DNA from 3 places in the Rhizobium sp. BE258 genome. Region 2 is predicted to be linked to each of the others. Evidence: predicted binding sites of a transcription regulator. Region 2 holds the regulator's gene; each other region holds the start of a gene.

Region 1 (3,279 bases), on a different contig from region 2:
CCGTCGATGCCGAGCTGTTCGCGCGTCGTCTGGAAATTGGCGATCGCCGCCGGGCTGTTCAGCGTCAGAGGGCTCTTGAGGCCCGACTTGCGCGACCAGAAGGCCGGGAATTCTTCGTTCTCATAGGTGACGACGGGAACGCCGGAGGTTTCCAGCACTTCCAGTGTTTTCGGAATGTCGAGGATCGCCTTGGCGCCGGCGCAGACGACGATGACGCCGGTGCGGGCGAGCTCCTGCAGGTCGGCCGAAATGTCGAAGCTCTCTTCGGCGCCGCGATGCACGCCGCCGATGCCACCGGTGGCGAAGACCTTGATGCCGGCACGCGCCGCCGCAATCATTGTCGCAGCCACGGTCGTGGCGCCGGTGCGGCGCTCGGCGATCGAGAAGGCGAGGTCGGCGCGCGACACCTTCATGACGTCCTTTTCCTTGGCGAGCCTTTCAAGCTCTTCAGGCTCGAGGCCGATATGCAGGACACCGTGCATGACCGCGATGGTCGCCGGAATGGCGCCCTGTTCGCGAATGATCGCCTCGACGCTGCGGGCCATCTCGATATTGCCAGGGTAGGGCATGCCATGAGTAATGATGGTCGATTCCAGCGCGACCAGCGGTGCACCGCGCTGCTTGGCGGCGGCAACTTCCTTCGAATAGGAGATCGGCAGCAGAGGGGAGATCGGTTTCGTCATTGTCGTTTCCAGTTCATCGATAAGCGCGCTTCAATGCAGAATTCTGGCGGCCGGAACAAGGGCCAGCGTGTCGCGGAGGAGCTCCGGCGTCAGTTTTTCGCTGACGGCAAGCGGCGATTGGACGGTGACGGCTGCTGCCGCAGCGCCGTGGCGCACGGCTTCCTCCAGCGGCAAACCGTGCATGAATGCAGATAGTACTCCGGCGGCAAGCGAATCCCCGGCGCCCGTGACGTCGGCCACGCTATCGACGGCCGGCGGCTGCAGCGCGATTGACTGCTTGCCGGCAAAGGCGATCAGTTCGCGCTGTCCGCGGGTGACGACGCCGCCCTTCAATCCCGTGTCACCGAGCAGCGACACCCAGCCTGCGGCATCGTCGGGGCGTCCTCCGGCGAGTGCCGTGGCTTCCGCCTCGTTGAGGAACAGGAAGTCGATGCCTTCGGCGCAGGCCTTCAGCTTGACCACCTTGGCCGGCGAAATGGCAATCGCCGCCACCGGTTTGCCGAGGCTGTTTGCCCGGGTGACGATGGCCGCAATCGTGTCTTCCGGCAGGTTGGCGTCGAAGAGGATCAGATCGTTGTCGGCAAAGGCCTCGCGCACTGCGCGGATGGCGAGGCGGCGGGGCGAGAAATAGCGGTAGAGGTCCATATCGGCGAGCGCGATGACGAGATTGCCGTCGCGCTCGATGATCGCGGTGTAGCTCGGCGTCTTGCGATCGAGGAAGACGAACGGGCGGTCGTTGACACCGGCGGCACAGGCAGCCTCCGTCACCATCTCGCCGGTCGGATCACCGCCGCGCGGTGAAATCATCGTCACGTCGAAGCCGAGGCGGGCAAGATTGCGCGCCGCATTGAAGCCGCCGCCGCCGGCTTCCTCGAACCAGGAGCCCGGATTGCTGGATCCCAGCGCGGTGTCGCCGGATATGCGTCCGCGCCGGTCGATATGGGCGCCGCCGAGCACGAGAATCTTGCGCTTCATGCGCGAGCTCCAGAGGGGGCGATTTCGCCGAATCGAGCCATCTGCTGCAGCTCGCCGTCAGGCCGTGTCACGCTTCTAAGCCCTTGCGCCGCATCAATAAAACAAATGTAGAACACGTACTGATTTACCTTTTCGTTTCAATCATTTGAACGCCACTTGCACAATGAGAACAAATCACGTACAAAATCGGCATCGGCGGCGACATTGCTAGAGCGGCTTCAATAACCTAAAGGTGGATCGAATGTCACAGAATACATTGCGGCTTGTAGAGGACAAATCGGTGGACAAAAGCAAGGCACTTGAAGCGGCACTCTCTCAGATCGAGCGGTCGTTCGGCAAGGGCTCTATCATGAAGCTCGGCTCGAATGAGAGCGTGGTCGAGATCGAGACTGTTTCGACGGGCTCTCTCGGACTGGATATCGCACTCGGCATTGGCGGTCTTCCCAAGGGCCGCATCATCGAGATTTACGGACCGGAAAGCTCCGGCAAGACGACATTGGCGCTGCAGACCATTGCGGAAGCCCAGAAGAAGGGTGGCATCTGCGCCTTCGTCGATGCGGAACATGCGCTCGATCCGGTCTATGCCCGCAAGCTCGGCGTCGATCTGCACAATCTCCTCATCTCGCAGCCGGATACCGGGGAGCAGGCGCTTGAAATCACCGATACGCTGGTTCGTTCCGGTGCCGTCGATGTTCTCGTCGTCGACTCGGTCGCTGCACTGACGCCGCGCGCTGAAATCGAAGGCGAGATGGGCGACAGCCTGCCGGGTCTCCAGGCGCGTCTGATGAGCCAGGCATTGCGCAAGCTGACCGCATCGATCTCGAAGTCGAAGACCATGGTCATCTTCATCAACCAGATCCGCATGAAGATCGGCGTGATGTTCGGCTCACCTGAAACCACGACGGGCGGCAACGCGTTGAAATTCTACGCCTCGGTTCGCCTCGACATCCGCCGTATAGGCGCGGTCAAGGAGCGTGAAGAGGTGATCGGCAACCAGACGCGCGTCAAGGTCGTCAAGAACAAGATGGCGCCTCCCTTCAAGCAGGTTGAATTCGACATCATGTATGGCGAAGGCGTATCTAAGACCGGCGAACTGGTCGATCTCGGCGTCAAGGCAGGCATCGTCGAGAAGTCAGGTGCCTGGTTCTCCTATAACAGCCAGCGGCTCGGGCAGGGGCGTGAGAACGCCAAGATTTTCCTGCGCGACAATCCGGATACGATGCGTGAGATCGAGACTTCGATCCGCCAGAATGCCGGCCTGCTTGCAGAGAAACTTCAGAACGGCGGTCCCGATGCCAATGACGGCGATGGTGACGGCGAACCCTAATCATCAGCGCAGTTATGAGTTCGAAACGGCCGCATTTCGCAAGGAATGCGGCCGTTTCGTTTTGCAGGCGGGTTTGCCTGCTGGACAGTGGTTAATGCGGACGATAAAAGCCACTGGATTTAAGATTTGACCTGCCGTGGGCAGCATTGAAGGGCATAGCATGAGCGGTGTGAATGATATCCGGTCGACCTTCCTCGACTATTTCAAGACCAACGGCCACGAAGTCGTTCCGTCGAGCCCGCTCGTGCCGCGCAACGACCCGACGCTGATGTTCACCAACGCCGGCATGGTGCA
Region 2 (3,279 bases):
GGTCTTCTTCGACCGGCCGTCGATCAGTCTGCGCAACGTCGCCCTATCGGCGCTGGTGATCATTGTCCTCTCACCCTCGGAGATCATGGGGCCAAGCTTCCAGATGTCCTTCGCCGCGACACTGGCCCTCGTCGCCGGCTATGCGCTCTGGAAGGAGAGGCCGGTGCGCGACCGGCCCTTCGCAAAGTTTCGCGTCGTCAGGATGCTGTCTTCCGCCGCTGCGTTCTTCGGCGGCATCCTGCTGACCTCCGTCATCGGCGGCTTCTCGACTGCATTGTTCTCGGTCGAGCACTTCCACCGGCTGACAGCCTATGGCCTGCCAGCCAATCTCGCCGCCATGCCGATCATCTCCTTCATCATCATGCCGTTCGGCCTCATTGCCATGCTGCTGATGCCCTTCGGTCTCGATGCATGGGCGTGGCAGGTGACGGGCTTTGGGCTCGATCTGGTGATCGCCATCGCCAGGACGGTTGCCTCATGGGGCGGCGATATCGGCGTCGGGCGCCTGGCGTCCTGGTACTTTCCCGCGGCGGTGACGGGTTTCCTGCTGCTGACTTTGCTGCGCAGCCGCATGCGGCATCTCGGCACCGCGATCTTGATGGCATCGACGACAGCCGCCGCGATGTTTGGAGGTCCTCCGCCGCCGAAAATCGTGATTGCCGAGGACGGGAGCATGGCGGGCATCGTCAGCGACAACGGCCTCGCCACCAATCGCGAGCGGCCACCGGGCTTCATCTTTGATCAATGGAGGCGCGCGCTGGTGCTCGATGAGCATCTACCACCGGCGTTCCCGGCGCTCCCGGATATTCCCACCGCACCGCGCGGTGAAAGGCTGAAATTGACGGAGGCACAGCAGAACGAAACGATGGACGCGATCAAGGCCAGTGCGACGGGCGAGCGCTTCTCATGCGTGAAAAAGGCCTGGTGTACAGCGAAGCTCGACAACGGTTCGATCTTGACCGTGATCGAGAATGCGGCGTTCCTTGGCCCAGCTTGCGACATATCCGATATCGTCGTCACACCGGTGCGCCTGCGCCTCGATACCTGCCGCTCAGGCGCCCTGCTTTTCACCGGGGAGACACTGCGAAAGACAGGCGCTGTCGAGCTTCGTTTCCCCAATGGGATCGCCGAAATCACCACATCATTCGAGGGTCTCGAGCGGCCCTGGACCCGCCACCGCGCCTACGATTGGCGCAGCGGCACTTTTGGTGAAAGCGAGACGCTCAGTGATAGCGGCGGATAAGGCCAACGAGCTTGCCCTGAACCTTGACGCGGTCCGGTCCGAAAATACGGGTTTCGTAAGCCGGGTTGGCAGCTTCGAGCGCAATGGATGCACCCTTGCGGCGAAAGCGCTTCAGCGTTGCCTCTTCGTCATCGACGAGAGCAACGACGATATCACCGGCATTGGCGGTATTGGTGTTGCGGATGATGACCGTGTCGCCGTCGAAGATGCCGGCCTCGATCATCGAGTCGCCCTTGACCTCAAGAGCATAGTGCTCACCGCTTCCGAGCATGTCGGCGGGAACTGTAATGTCGTGGGTGTTCTGCTGGATCGCCGAAATCGGCACACCGGCTGCGATCCGGCCCATGACCGGCACGGAGATCGACGTGTGATTGTCCTCGTTCGCCGGCTTCGGCGGCGCGACGGGCTGCGGCTTGCCAAGGCTGCCTTCGATGACGCTCGGCGAGAAGCCGCGGCGCGGCTGAATGCTCGGGCTGTAGGCTTCCGGAAGCTTGATGACCTCGAGTGCGCGCGCCCTGTTCGGTAGGCGGCGAATGAAGCCACGTTCTTCCAGAGCCGTGATCAGGCGATGGATGCCCGACTTGGAAGCCAGATCGAGCGCATCCTTCATTTCGTCGAAGGATGGCGGAACGCCGGACTCCTTCATGCGCTCGTGAATGAAGAGGAGAAGCTCCTGTTGTTTGCGCGTCAGCATCGAAGTTTTTCCCCAGATTCGTGAAACAAAGCCAGAACGGACACTATATGTTCCATATGTGTTCCGCAAGTGCCTAAATATCGGTAAAACTTCCGATGATTTTTCGTCGTTTTTGAAAGTTTATTTGCCGGATTGGTGATCCACGCTTGCGCTTTGCCGGGCAGGGCGTGCAAATCTCTGCCGGCTTCACCGGAGGAACCGCCATGACGCGTCCGCTCGATCATCTGGTACTGCCCGTGACCCATATCGACGTTGCCCGCGAGCGACTCGGGCGTCTCGGTTTCACCGTCGCGGCCGATGGCCGTCATCCGTTCGGAACGGAGAATGCCTGCGTCTTCTTGGCCGACAAGACCTATCTCGAACCGCTCGGTATTGCGAGCCAGGCGGACTGCGACGCGGCTGTCGCAAAGGGCAACAGCTTTGTCGCCCGCGATCAGGCCTTCCGCTTCCGCTGCGGCGATGACGGCTTTTCGGCTGTTGTCTTCGGCACCGATAGTGCCGATGCGGACAAGGCTGCCTATGACGGCGCGCAGCTGAGCGGCGGCGATATGGTCGAATTCTCGCGGCCGATCGTCATGCCCGACGGAACGCAGGCGACAGGCGCCTTCAAGCTCGCCTTTGCCGCCGATCTTCGGGCACCCGATGTCTTCTTCTTCGCCTGCCAGCGGATCAACGCCTTTCCGGCCGATCGCAATGCACTGGAAACCCATGCAAACGGCGTCACCGGCATCAGCGAGATCGCGCTGAGCGCTGAGGATCCGCAGGCCTTCGCCGAATTTCTGGAGACGGCCAGCGGTGGAGTGGAGCCTAAGGAGGCGGCACTCGGCCTATCCTTCGAATTGCCGAACGGGAGACTTTCCATCTTCTCGAACGAGGGCATGGAGGCCTATTTCGATGCCGAGCCACTTGTCACCGATAACGGCCTCAGGGCGCGCGCAATCGTCTTTTCGGTCGGTGATCTGGCCGTGACAGCGGCGCATTTGGCTGCTAACGGGATCACCCATGTCAGTATGAACAATCGTCTGTTGGTGAAGCCGGCGCCGGGACAGGGCGCAATCTTCGCCTTCGAGGAGACCCAATGACAAATACCAATGCAGAAGTTGTCGCCGGCGAGGGTGCTGGCCGCGTTACCTTTTCGAATACGGGCAAGCTGTCGCTGATCGCCGGTCCCTGCCAGATGGAAAGCCGCGACCACGCTTTCATGGTCGCCGGTGTTTTGAGCGAACTCTGCAAGTCGCTCGGTATCGGCCTCGTCTATAAGTCGTCTTTCGACAAGGCGAACCGGACATCGCTTTCCGCCGAGCGCGGCATCGGTCTTGAAAAGGCGCTCGAAGTCTTCTCC
Region 3 (3,279 bases), on a different contig from region 2:
ACCTCGAGCTGCAGCATGAGAATGTCTTTGGGTTGCATTGCCGCAACCGCGGCCTCTGCGTCATCGGGGCTGACGGTGCCATTGGCGCCGGGAACGACCGCGATCATGTTTTCGCCGTCGCCGCCCACGAGGATCAGGGCGGTGCCGGTTGGGCCGTCCACATGATTGACCTTGGAAAGTCCTGTACCGGCTTCACTGAGAAGCGCGATGGCGGGGGCGGCGAATTCATCCTTGCCGACTGCGCCAGCCATATTGACCGTGCTGCCTGCACGGCGCGCAGCAAGCGCCTGGTTGGCACCCTTGCCGCCGGCGGCAGTCGCAAAGCCAGTCCCAGCCACGGTTTCACCCGGCTTCGGCAGGCGCGCGGTGGTGGCGATGAGGTCCATGTTGATGGAGCCGAACACAGTGATCATGGTAGATGTCCCGTCCTTTAATTGGCGCGACACTGCCCGAAGGGCTCACTCCTCGTCAACCACCCTGAGCTTGAGAAGGCCTGTCCGGCTCTCGACCGATTTCGCAGCTGGCTGGTCTTCGCGCTCCGGTTTGCCGGTATCGCCCGTCGCTTCGAATTCGAGAGCCTCGATCTTCGAGCCACGCTTGGTCAGCTTGTCGGCGGAGGTGACGATCATGTCGACATCCTTCTGCGCCATGGCGAAATGCCCCTGCAGCTTGCGCACGCGCTCGTCCAGGCGGCCGAGATCGTCCATGAGGTTTGCGACTTCACCCTGAATGACGTGCGCCTGTGCGCGCATACGCTGATCCTTGAGAACCGCCTGGATCACCTGGATCGACAGCATCAGCAGGGAAGGAGACACGATGACAATCCGGGCGCGATGCGCCTTCTGGATGATCGGCTCGAAATTCTCGTGAACCTCGGCAAAGATTGATTCCGAGGGCACGAACATGAAGGCAGTGTCCTGGGTTTCGCCCTGGATCAGATACTTTTCCGAGATATCGCGAATATGCACTTCCATATCGCGCCGGAACTGCTGGGAGGCGATCTTGGTGGCATCTGGGCCGCCGGCGTCGCGGATGGCGTTCCAGGCTTCGAGCGGAAACTTGGCGTCGATGACGAGCGGCGGTGCGCCATTCGGCATCTTCACGGTGCAGTCCGGCCGGGAGCCGTTGGAAAGCGTCTGCTGGAAGGCGTAGGCGCCCATCGGCAGTCCGTCGGCGACGATCGTCTCCATCCGCGATTGGCCGAAGGCGCCGCGCGTCTGCTTGTTGGAAAGGATCGCCTGCAGGCCGACGACGTCCTTGGCAAGCATCTGGATGTTGTTCTGGGCGACGTCGATGACAGCAAGCCGCTCCTGCAGCTTCTGCAGGTTTTCGTGGGTCGATTTCGTCTGTTCGGTGATCGTGTGGCTGACCCTCTGCGACATGCCATCAAGACGCTGGTTGATCGCCTGATTGAGCTCTGCCTGCCGCGTGCCGAACACTTCCGCCATGGTCGAAATGCGGCCCTGCATCTCCGCCTGGATTTTCAGAAGCTCCGACATGCGCATATCGGCTTCCGCCGATCGGATCGCGGCTTCCTCATTCTGCTCGCGCCGCAAGTTGCTGCTTCTGAACAGCAAGAACACGAGGACGACGACCATGGCGGCGATGGCGCCGCCTGTGATGGCGAGAATGGCCGGATTGACGGCGGCAAGCGAGATAGTGAGCGAGTCGGCAGAATTGTTCATCCGGCCACCATAGCAAACTTCAAATCATTGACCAGATCAAAACGTGAACGAATCCACAGGTAGCTTTGGTATGATCAAAAGGCCGCAGTCCACTTTGGGAGAGGGACGACAAATCGTGGCCATGCTTAACGATTGCTCAACCATATTTTAGAAATGTCTCTGGCGAAACATATCCTTACCGCGCATCGCGCAGACAGAGAACATCATGAGCAGCCAGCAATCGCAATCCGACCTCAAGCAGCGCCTCGACTTCATCGAGCTCGACGATGCTGCCCGCAAGACGATGAGCGATATCCGGCCTGTCATCAGCTCGCTGGTCGGCGGTGCGCTTGACAAATTCTATCAGAAGATCGCCAAGACCCCGGCCGTTGCCAGCTTCTTCTCCGACAAATCCCATATGGGCCACGCCAAGAAGGCGCAGGAGAACCATTGGGCCAATCTGGCTGGTGGCAATTTCGACGAAACCTACGTGAAGGGCGTCACCGCAGTCGGCCGCACTCACGCCCGCATCGGCCTGGAGCCGCGGTGGTATATCGGTGGCTACGCGATCGTCATGTCCGAGCTCGTTAAGGGCATCATGGACAAGCAGTGGCCGTCGATGTTCGGCCGCCAGCAGGGCAAGGTACTGGCCGAGAAGCTTTCCGCCGTCATCAAGGCCGGGATGCTGGATATGGACTATTCGATCTCCGTCTATCTCGAGGCATTGGAAGAAAAGCGCCGCAAGCTGGAGGAGGACCGCGCCAAGGCGGAGGCCGACCAGACCATGGCGCTCGACCATCTGCGCCGCGGCTTGGAAGCGCTCTCCGCCGGAGACCTCGATGCCAAGCTGCCTGCCGACCTTCCGGGCAATTTCAAGCATATGGCCGACGACTACAATCGCGCCGTCGCTGCGCTGCGCACGTCATTCGGCTCGGTTCGCAGCAGCTCGGCTGAAATCCTGCGCGGCACGGACACGATCTCCAAGGCTGCCGACGATCTGGCGCTTCGCACCGCACAGCAGGCGGCCGGCGTCGAAGAGAGCTCGGCGGCGCTCCAGCAGCTGTCCGTCAGCGTCGGGCTGACCGCCGCCAATGCCGAGAAGGCCTCGGATGCGGTGCGCGAAACACAGCAGCGTGCGAAGAATTCCGGCGAGCTTGTGAACAGCGCCGTTTCCGCCATGGCCGGCATCGAGAAGTCGTCGGATGAAATCGCCAAGATTATCGGCGTCATCGACGAGATCGCCTTCCAGACCAATCTTCTGGCGCTGAATGCCGGTGTCGAAGCTGCACGCGCAGGCGAGGCAGGCAAGGGCTTCGCGGTCGTCGCCCAGGAAGTCCGCCAGCTTGCCCAGCGCACTGCAGAAGCGGCAAAGGAGATCAAGAACCTGATCTCGCAGAGCTCTGCACAGGTGGACCAGGGCGTCGGCATCGTCAGCAGCACCGGCGAAGCACTGGGCGACATGATCAGCCGCATCGACATGATCAATCACGTGGTCGCTGAAATCGCCGCCGCCGCTCGCGACCAGGCGACTGGCGTAAACGAGGTCAGCGTTGCCATCCGCAACATGGATACGATCACCCAGCAGAATTCCGGCATGGTCGAGCACACCTCGGCC

Evidence for each region. Region 2 encodes LexA, which represses DNA repair genes until DNA is damaged. Its sites were predicted from a motif close to TGTTCNNNNTGTGTTCNG; they were not measured.
Region 1: recA (recombinase RecA) is a predicted target of LexA. The motif match lies at 1,756-1,773, and genes of this name have one in related genera.
Region 3: J2X43_RS08740 (DNA recombination protein RmuC) is a predicted target of LexA. The motif match lies at 1,718-1,735, and genes of this name have one in related genera.

The regions. Positions count from the first base shown of each region.
Region 1 is NZ_JAVDWL010000009.1:175,953-179,231, reverse strand. It holds gene J2X43_RS27355 (pseudouridine-5'-phosphate glycosidase) at 1-683, opposite strand, end outside; gene J2X43_RS27350 (carbohydrate kinase family protein) at 714-1,658, opposite strand; gene recA (recombinase RecA) at 1,900-2,985, shown strand; gene alaS (alanine--tRNA ligase) at 3,146-3,279, shown strand, end outside.
Region 2 is NZ_JAVDWL010000008.1:188,726-192,004, forward strand. It holds gene J2X43_RS25755 (ComEC/Rec2 family competence protein) at 1-1,243, shown strand, start outside; gene lexA (transcriptional repressor LexA) at 1,224-1,937, opposite strand; gene J2X43_RS25765 (VOC family protein) at 2,141-3,019, shown strand; gene kdsA (3-deoxy-8-phosphooctulonate synthase) at 3,016-3,279, shown strand, end outside.
Region 3 is NZ_JAVDWL010000002.1:703,877-707,155, reverse strand. It holds gene J2X43_RS08745 (ribokinase) at 1-413, opposite strand, end outside; gene J2X43_RS08740 (DNA recombination protein RmuC) at 459-1,685, opposite strand; gene J2X43_RS08735 (globin-coupled sensor protein) at 1,891-3,279, shown strand, end outside.